DNA from 3 places in the Vibrio hippocampi genome. Region 1 is predicted to be linked to each of the others. Evidence: predicted binding sites of a transcription regulator. Region 1 holds the regulator's gene; each other region holds the start of a gene.
What was found. Region 1 encodes CRP, which controls carbon source genes, mostly activating them, when cyclic AMP is high. Its sites were predicted from a motif close to TGTGANNNNNNTCACA; they were not measured.

Region 1 (3,286 bases):
CGACAACAACAGCAACGTTAGCTTGAATAGCGAGTCGCGATAATACTGATTCGCTGTTATAACAATTCATTGTCATAGCCATTTGCTGTCAAAACCATTTGCAGTTAAAACCATTGGCTGTCAAAACATAAAGAGAAACAAGATGATCATCCCTTGGCAAGAGATTAATCCTGATACATTGGATAACCTGCTCAAAGAGTTTGTATTGAGAGAAGGGACGGATTACGGAGAAATAGAAAGCTCGCTAGAACAAAAAATCACATCCGTAAAACAGCAGTTAAGCAACGGCGACGCGGTCATCGTCTACTCGGAACTCCATGAGACCTTTGATATTAAATCGAGTCGTTCGCTGAATTATTGAACCCTCAACCCACTATTGAATCTAATCGAGACTATCGTTTAGTTCCAACACAGGAAGTGTTATGTCTGCAAAACATCCTATCATTGCTGTCACCGGCTCATCTGGCGCGGGGACAACAACATCATCAGAAGCGTTCAGAAAAATGTTTAATATGATGAACGTCAAAGCGGCATTTGTAGAAGGAGATAGTTTTCATCGCTACACCCGCCCAGAAATGGATGTCGAGATACGTAAAGCTAAAGAACAAGGCAAACACATCAGTTACTTTGGTCCGCAAGCCAATGATTTCCCAGGTTTGGAGCAATTCTTCAAAACCTATGGTGAAGATGGTACAGGTCAATATCGCCGTTACCTGCATTCTTTTGATGAGGCAGTTCCTTACAATCAGATGCCCGGCACCTTTACGCCATGGCAAGATCTACTGCAAGGCTCAGATGTTCTTTTTTATGAAGGGCTTCACGGTGGGGTTGTTGACGGCGAGGTCAATGCAGCAAAGCATGTCGATTTGCTCATCGGCATGGTGCCGATTGTCAACTTAGAGTGGATTCAGAAGTTTGTCCGAGACACGCGAGACCGTGGACATTCAAGAGAAGCGGTGACTGACTCAATTGTGCGTTCGATGGATGATTATCTCAGCTACATCACGCCACAGTTTTCTCGCACCCATATCAACTTCCAAAGAGTGCCAACCGTTGATACTTCCAACCCGTTAAATGCCAAGGGCATTCCAAGTCTGGATGAAAGTTTTGTGGTTATTCGCCTCAGGGGCATTAAGAATGTTGACTTCCCGTACCTACTCGCCATGATAGAGGGGTCGTTTATGTCACGTCATAACACCATTGTTGTTCCTGGTGGAAAAATGAGCTTCGCAATGGAATTAATTGTTCGCCCCATCCTCCAACAACTTATCGAAACCGGTAAAATTGGCTAGGGCTTCTCAGGTAAAATGCCTGAGTGGACATGGTGTTTTTTTATACCGTGATCATAAGCACATTTTTGTATAGAAAAATGTGGATTTGATACGATTAAAATCAAGAAATCAGACTAAAAAAGCGCTACTATTCTTATCAATAAAGAAGTCGGCTTGCGCTGACTTCACCATGCTTTTATGCTAGTAGGCATTATTGTGTCCTTGCTAACAATATGGAAAGCAGCAAGCTAACCCGCAGAGGAAGAGAGATATATGGTTCTAGGTAAACCTCAAACCGATCCAACGTTAGAGTGGTTCCTATCACACTGTCATATTCATAAGTACCCTTCAAAAAGCACGCTTATTCACGCGGGCGAAAAAGCAGAAACGCTTTACTACATCGTAAAAGGTTCTGTTGCGGTACTTATTAAAGATGAAGAAGGCAAAGAGATGATCTTGTCTTACCTTAACCAAGGTGACTTCATCGGTGAACTTGGTCTATTTGAAGAAGACCAAGAGCGTACTGCCTGGGTTCGTGCAAAATCACCTTGTGAAGTCGCTGAAATTTCATTCAAGAAATTCCGCCAGCTAATCCAAGTTAACCCTGACATTCTAATGCGTCTATCTGCACAGATGGCAAGTCGTCTTCAAGTTACCAGCCAAAAAGTTGGTGACCTAGCATTCCTAGACGTAACGGGTCGCATTGCACAAACGCTATTGAACCTGGCTAAACAACCGGATGCGATGACTCACCCAGACGGCATGCAAATCAAGATCACTCGCCAAGAGATTGGTCAGATTGTGGGTTGTTCTCGTGAGACCGTTGGTCGTATCCTGAAGATGCTAGAAGAGCAAAACCTGATTTCTGCGCATGGTAAAACCATCGTAGTGTACGGTACTCGCTAAGCATTTATCGCGTATATTTATCGTGTAATAAAAAATCCCTAACCGAAAGGTTGGGGATTTTTTTATTCAATCACGGGTCGTATTTCGCTGTTTATCGCAACGACCGTTCTGTTGCAACTACTGATGAGTACTTTCAAATATCTTGTCCGCGGACGCAGTGACAAAGCCTTGATACAACGGTCCTTCCGCTGTGGGATAGCGCTTGGCAAATTCGTAGAAACCGCCGGGAATCGTCTGCTCTCCATCTTGAAACCTAACGCTTACCATATCTGCCATGGTCGAGGATTGCTCAAGCATTACCTTGGGATTGCCTTTCACAGCACCGCCAGATTGATTAATGGTAAAACCTGACTCTGCCAATCGTTGGTTAACCTGCTCAACACTGGTTAAGCGCTGCAGTTGATTGACGTTAACGGTGAAATGATTCGCGCCATAACCGTGTGCGGCAAGCCAAGCAGCGTATTCGCTCTCTTGAGCTAGTTGCTGATAATCGCTAAAGCTTAAATCCCAAAGACGACCAGCGAACAAAAAGGCTGACGATTGCAGTGTCGAACGATCAATTTGTTTCACCAAACGATGAACAATGTCCTGTAATTCCGCCGAACACTGTTCAACTTTTAGTTCACTAATAAACACTTTTGGCAAACTGAGATCGGCATGTTGTAGATGGATAGCATCGAGCTTTTTAGCTGCAAAGCTATAGTGACCAACTACCTCATAGCCCAAGGCAATAAATGGCTTAGCCAGCGTCTCTATCCCCACAGGGGCAAGGTTAAAGGTACGCAAGGCAATATGATCATTGTTTAACGCCTCATCCTCTTGCAGTAGTTGCTGCACTTGGTGAGCGGATGGACATAGACGAGCGATATAGTCTTGCCACAAAAGATTAAACAGTTGTTCTACTGCCATGACGCACCTCACATAGATAAAATAGATCTCATAGATTACATTAGAGTTCGATTCCCGGGCTGAGTGTTTCTGGTAATACCGTGGCTTCACCTTCCATCGACGCCATTGGGTACGCGCAATAGTCAGCGGCGTAAAAAGCACTCGGTCTGAGGTTTCCAGAGGCACCGGGTCCACCAAAGGGGGCATCGCCACTTGCCCCT
Region 2 (3,286 bases), on a different contig from region 1:
GCGATACTCTACAACTGGGTCCCGGAGACCGAATGTGTGCCGACGCAGAATTGCTGGTGACCAGTGCCAGTTTTGATGAAAGCGCACTGACAGGAGAGTCGCTACCGGTAGAGCGTCAGTTTGGTGACACGATCATGGCGGGTTCGGTGTTGGTCGATAAAGTGGTGACACTGCGAGTGACGTCAAAACAGGGTGAAAACGCCATCGACAGAATTTTGCATCTGATTGAACAAGCCGAGTCTCATAAAGCGCCAATCGAACGATTTTTGGATAAGTTCAGTCGTTGGTACACGCCATTAATGATGCTGGTGTCTCTGCTGGTCATCATTACGCCGCCTTTACTGTTTAGCCAAGATTGGCATACCTGGATCTATCGAGGACTCGCGCTACTGTTAATCGCTTGTCCATGTGCGTTGGTGATCTCAACGCCAGCTGCAATCACCTCAGGGTTAGCGGCAGCTACGCGCCGAGGCGCTCTGATTAAAGGGGGAGCCGCTTTAGAGCGACTGGGTGCAGTTGAGTCGATCGCTTTCGATAAGACCGGAACCTTGACCTTGGGTAAGCCGCAAGTGACGGATGTGGTGGTGATTGACCCGCATTCTAGCCGTGAACAGCTATTATCGTGTGCAGCCGCCATCGAAACGGGCTCTAATCACCCGTTAGCCGTTTCGTTGCTGCAATATGTTAAACAGCAAAATATCGAGCTACCAATGGCAAACGAGATCAGCGCCAATGCGGGAGTGGGCGTTCAAGGGCATATTGAGGGCATTTTGTGGCAACTTTCTGCTCCGTCTAAGCTGCCCTTCGATATTGAACAACCAGTGCGTGACCAGATAGAACATATTGAACAGCAGGGCAAAACCGTGGTGCTGGTGTTGCAACAGCAGCGTGTCGTCGGTCTGATTGCTTGGCAAGATACCGTGAGACAAGAAGCCAAGTTAGCCATGAGCGCACTGACTTCTCTTGGTATCAAAGCCACAATGCTCACAGGCGATAATCCTCGTAGTGCGTATGCTATCGCTCATCCTCTTGGCATTGATTACCAAGCGAGCCTAATGCCTCAAGATAAGGTGACGTTTGTTAACGATATCAACGACACGCATAAAGTCGCCATGGTGGGTGACGGTATCAATGATGCGCCCGCAATGAAAGCGGCACACATTGGTGTTGCAATGGGGGGAGGAACGGATGTGGCGCTGGAAGTCGCCGATGCCGCTTTGACGCACAATCGACTGACTGAACTGCCGGTTATGATTGAACTCTCACGAGCCACTTTACGCAATATCAAGCAAAATATTGCGCTAGCCCTTGGGTTGAAAGGTGTGTTCTTGGTGACTAGTTTGCTAGGTATCACCGGACTTTGGGTAGCGGTGCTTGCAGATAGTGGGGCAACGGCGATTGTCACGATCAACGCGCTGCGGTTGCTAAGGTTTCGCTCTAAAGTGATGCCGATTGAAGAATCGAAAATCTCGGCTAATTGATCACGAGTAGGGTGATTTAATGTGATTGATGTCGAATATTTTATGAAATATAAATGCTACGTTACACCAATAAAGTGACGAAAAGCTTATTTGATTGCTGGGGTTGGTTGGTGGTTTCTCAGACTAATGTGATGAGATTCCGCTACGCTTATCTTACTCTTAGCGGAGAGCGTAACCGATGTTCACTGAGAGCGATGTTCACTAAGAGCAATGTTCACTAAGTAAGACCATAGCAGATAGAGTCACCGCCTAAATTCGATTTAATAGGAGAGTATAATGGGTGCATTTCATATTGGTGTGACAAAAGAAGATCTTCAGGGTGCCACTCTGGCCATTATTCCTGGCGACCCTGCACGGGTAGAGAAAATTGCCCGCCTGATGGAGCAGCCCGAGTTTCTTGCTAGTCATCGAGAATTTACGCTTTATCGCGCCCGTATCGACGGACAAGCGGTGATTGTTTGTTCAACCGGTATTGGCGGGCCTTCTACCTCCATTGCCGTGGAAGAACTGGCACAACTGGGTATTGATACTTTCTTGAGAGTTGGCACTACGGGTGCGATTCAGTCTGATATTAATATCGGAGATATGATCGTAACCACCGGCTCTGTGCGTTTAGATGGTGCGAGTCTGCACTTTGCACCGATGGAGTTTCCTGCGGTCGCTGACTTTGATGTCACGCTCGCGCTTCGAGAGGCAGCCATCGCCTCAGGTGCACAAGTTCATACTGGTATTACTGCATCGAGTGACACCTTTTATCCGGGGCAAGAGCGTTATGACACGCATACTGGACGTGTAGTAAGACGTTTTCAGGGCTCGGTAGAAGAGTGGCAACAAATGGGGGTGTTAAACCTTGAGATGGAATCAGCAACGCTGTTGACCATGTGTGCGAGTTCAGGGTTAAGAGCTGGCTGTGTCGCGGGCGTGATAGTGAATCGTACCCAAACAGAAACCCCAGACCATGAAACCCTTCGTTTGGCAGAAACTCGCTCTATCAGTGTGGTGGTCGATGCCGCAGCGCGTCTATTAAAACAGTGAAAAAGTTAAACGAGTAAAGCTGAAATAAAAAAGATCGCTTCATCATCGAAGCGATCTTTTTTATTTGTTCAAGGCGACTATCTAAGCAACGTGACTATCTAGTCAAGGCGACTATCGCAGTTATGCCAGTGACAACTGTTCGTCGATACCACCTGCACCGTGGAACCACATTGACAAGTGATGACGCAGATCGGTCAACTCATCGGGACCAATAAGGGCTAAACCGAGATCTTCTGCGCGGGTGATATCTTGATGTCGAAGAGGGCGGAAGCTCACCAGCATCGCTCTTGCTTGCAGACCACCGAGTAAGTCACGTAATGATTCTAGCTTGTAGAGTGTATCATCACCGTCATCGCGCATGCCTTTGGTCTTACATTCAATAATATGCAGCTTATTATTCACCACAGAAGCCACATCAAGTTCATTTCGAACCTCTTGCTCTCCTCGTTTACGATAGACTTGAACGTTAAGAGAGTGGTCTTGAATAGTCGGTATCTGATCTTGGATTTGCTTAACGGTACTGTGTACCAAGTTTTCTAACCACTCACCATTGGAGAAACGGCGCGCATCTTCGTTAACAAAGGTCAGCACTCCAGATTGGTAATGGGCAATTTCAGAGTCAACAAGATCGCTGATCAACATATTTAGCTCTTTGTAGCCCTGTTGTTTCTCTGAAAGTTCAACGTCGAGTTTTTGTTCTTTACGGCAGGTCGTCGCAAGATAGTTCAGCGTCGCCAGTCCCGGACCGAGTTCAAACGCATTACTGGCCC
Region 3 (3,286 bases), on a different contig from region 1:
ATGGGCGCAACACCGCTTGATTTTGCTTACCATATTCACTCAGAAGTCGGACATCGCTGTATTGGAGCCAAAGTGGCAGGACGTATCGTGCCCTTTACTCACAAACTGACCATGGGTGATCAGGTAGAGATTATTACCGCCAAAGAACCAAACCCGTCTCGCGACTGGCTAAACCCCTCTTTAGGATTTGTTCACTCCGGTCGTGCCCGCGCCAAGATCAATGCGTGGTTCAGAAAGCAGAGCCGAGAGAAGAACCTAGAAGCCGGTAAAGAAATCCTCGAATCGGAACTGCATAAGATAGGGGCAACACTCAAAGATGCTGAGCAGTATGCCCTCAAGCGTTTCAACGTCAATACGCCAGATGAACTGTATGTTGGTGTGGGTAGCGGTGACCTGCGTATTAATCAGGTTATCAACCATATTAATGCGCTGGTGAATAAGCCGACGGCTGAAGAAGAAGACCAGCAAGCGTTGGAGAAACTGCAAGAATCGGGCACTAAGAATACCAGTCAAAGTCGTCCTCACAAAGATGCGGTTGTCGTAGAAGGGGTTGATAACCTGATGACTCACCTTGCGCGCTGTTGTCAGCCTATTCCTGGTGATCAGATTAAGGGTTACATTACCCAAGGGCGCGGTATTTCGGTTCACCGAGCGGATTGTGAACAGCTCGATGAACTCAGTCATCATGCGCCTGAACGTATCATTGATACTGTTTGGGGCAGTGGTTTTGTCGGTTCTTATATTCTGACGATTCGTGTAGAAGCCCTTGAACGAGGTGGCTTACTTAAAGATGTCACCACACTGCTGACGAATGAGAAAGTCAAAGTCGTGACCATGAAGAGCCGGAGTGACTACAAGCGACAGTTAACGATTATGGACTTTGATCTCGAGGTCAATAATATAGAAATTCTGTCTCGCGTGATCACTCGTGTTGAGCAAATTAAAGATGTGATGAGCGTTAAGCGCCTCGGCTAGTGGGCGACTAAAATTAATAAAGGGTTGGCGTGCCAACCCTTTTTTGTTGAATCAATTTATCGGAGTGAATAATGAGCCAAGCCGTTCACCAACTGCTGAACATCATGAGCCAACTGCGCGATCCAGAGCAAGGTTGCCCTTGGGATAAAAAACAGACTTTTGAGACGATTGTGCCTTATACGATTGAAGAGACGTTTGAGGTTGCGGATGCCATACACAATCAGGATTGGGTCAACCTGCAAGAGGAGTTAGGTGATCTATTATTCCAAGTCATTTTTTATAGTCAGATGGCGAAAGAGCAGCAGTTATTTGATTTTGAAGACGTTGTTGAGGGCTTAAATAACAAGCTGACTCGACGTCATCCACATGTATTCTCTGACGTGGAGTTTGATGACGAAGCGTCGATTCAAGCCAATTGGGAAGCGGAAAAACGGAAAGAAAAAACCGCATTAGGTAAAACCGAGCAAAGTATTCTAGACTCTATACCAAACTCTCTTCCAGCCCTCTCTAAAGCGAATAAAATCCAGAAACGTTGTGCCAAATATGGGTTTGATTGGGATACGCTGGAACCTGTGATTGATAAGGTCAAGGAAGAGTTGGAAGAGGTTCGGGTCGAAGCAATCCAATCACCAATCTCTGACGATAAAGTACAGGAAGAAGTGGGTGACTTGCTATTTGCTGCTGTGAATCTTGCGAGACACTTGGGGCAGGACCCGGAGACAGCGTTGAGTCAGGCAAATAATAAGTTTATGCGCCGCTTCAAAGGCGTCGAATGTAAAGCGGCACAACAGGGTGGAGCGTTGACGGACTATAGCTTAGCGCAGTTAGATGGTTTCTGGGATCAGGTGAAGCAAGAGGAAAAGCAGGACAAAACGTGAGTGAAATTTGAGTCTGCGACTGTTTCGGTATTGATTTGAAGCAAAAAATAAAAATCATCGATGTGATAAGTTTCACGTTGTGACAGTAGAGGGCTTCTGGTATATTTTCATCCCGTCCAGAAGAAATCCGTTTTTCCCTCATTCAACCAATTTCAGGTTAAACATGACAACAAATTACATTTTTGTTACTGGCGGGGTTGTATCCTCTCTAGGTAAAGGTATTGCAGCAGCATCATTGGCCGCAATTTTAGAAGCTCGTGGTCTTAAAGTGACCATGATGAAGCTTGACCCTTACATCAACGTTGATCCGGGTACAATGAGCCCGATTCAGCACGGAGAAGTTTTTGTTACTGAAGATGGCGCAGAGACAGACCTTGACTTAGGTCACTATGAGCGTTTCATCCGTACCAAAATGTCCAAGCGCAACAACTTCACCGCAGGTCGTGTTTATGCCGACGTTCTACGTAAAGAGCGTCGCGGTGACTACCTAGGTGCAACCATTCAGGTTATCCCTCATATCACTAACGAAATCAAAGATCGTGTTATCGATGGCGCAGAAGGTCATGATATCGCTATCGTTGAAGTTGGCGGTACAGTGGGTGATATCGAGTCATTGCCATTTATGGAAGCGATTCGTCAACTAGCCGTTGAGCTAGGCCGAGAGCGTGCGATGTTTATGCACCTGACACTCGTTCCTTATCTAGCCGCTGCGGGCGAAGTGAAAACTAAGCCAACGCAACACTCGGTAAAAGAACTGCTTTCTATCGGTATCCAGCCAGATATTCTGATTTGTCGTAGCGACCGCGTGGTCCCTGCAAACGAACGTCGCAAGATCGCACTTTTCTGTAACGTACAGGAAAAAGCGGTTATCTCAATGAAAGACGTTGATTCCATCTATAAGATCCCTCAGCTAGTGAAATCACAAGGTCTTGATGATCTTGTTTGTACTCGTTTTGGTATTAAAGCACCAGAAGCGGATCTTTCTGAGTGGGAGCAAGTTATCTATGAAGAAGCGAATCCGACTGGTGAAGTCACGATTGGTATGGTCGGTAAATACATCGAATTACCAGATGCTTACAAGTCGGTTAACGAAGCATTGAAACATGCAGGCTTGAAAAATCGCCTAAACGTTAATATTAAGTATGTAGATTCACAAGATGTGGAGTCTAAGGGCGAAGAAGCGCTTGTAGGTCTTGATGCGATTCTTGTTCCTGGTGGCTTCGGTGACCGTGGTGTTGAAGGTAAGATCCGTGCAGCACAATATGCGCGTGAAAATAAGATCCCTTACCTAGGTATCTGTCTAGGCATGCAAGTGGCACTTATTGAGTATGCTCGCAACGTTGCTGGCATGAAAGGCGCACATTCAACAGAATTTAACAAAGAGACCAAATACCCTGTGGTAGGCTTGATCACCGAATGGGTTGATGGCGAAG

Region 2: the regulator CRP is predicted to act here: its motif matches at 1,502-1,517, upstream of udp (uridine phosphorylase).
Region 3: the regulator CRP is predicted to act here: its motif matches at 1,915-1,930, upstream of pyrG (CTP synthase).

The regions. Positions count from the first base shown of each region.
Region 1 covers NZ_CAKLCM010000001.1:393,485-396,770, reverse strand. Annotated here, with positions in the region: gene L9Q39_RS01985 (YheU family protein) at 143-361, shown strand; gene L9Q39_RS01980 (phosphoribulokinase) at 423-1,292, shown strand; gene crp (cAMP-activated global transcriptional regulator CRP) at 1,545-2,177, shown strand; gene L9Q39_RS01970 (DUF1338 domain-containing protein) at 2,295-3,098, opposite strand; gene astD (succinylglutamate-semialdehyde dehydrogenase) at 3,127-3,286, opposite strand, start outside.
Region 2 covers NZ_CAKLCM010000002.1:621,655-624,940, forward strand. Annotated here, with positions in the region: gene L9Q39_RS05315 (zinc/cadmium/mercury/lead-transporting ATPase) at 1-1,481, shown strand, start outside; gene udp (uridine phosphorylase) at 1,758-2,516, shown strand; gene L9Q39_RS05325 (DUF1887 family protein) at 2,637-3,286, opposite strand, start outside.
Region 3 covers NZ_CAKLCM010000002.1:2,184,552-2,187,837, reverse strand. Annotated here, with positions in the region: gene relA (GTP diphosphokinase) at 1-975, shown strand, start outside; gene mazG (nucleoside triphosphate pyrophosphohydrolase) at 1,047-1,853, shown strand; gene pyrG (CTP synthase) at 2,017-3,286, shown strand, end outside.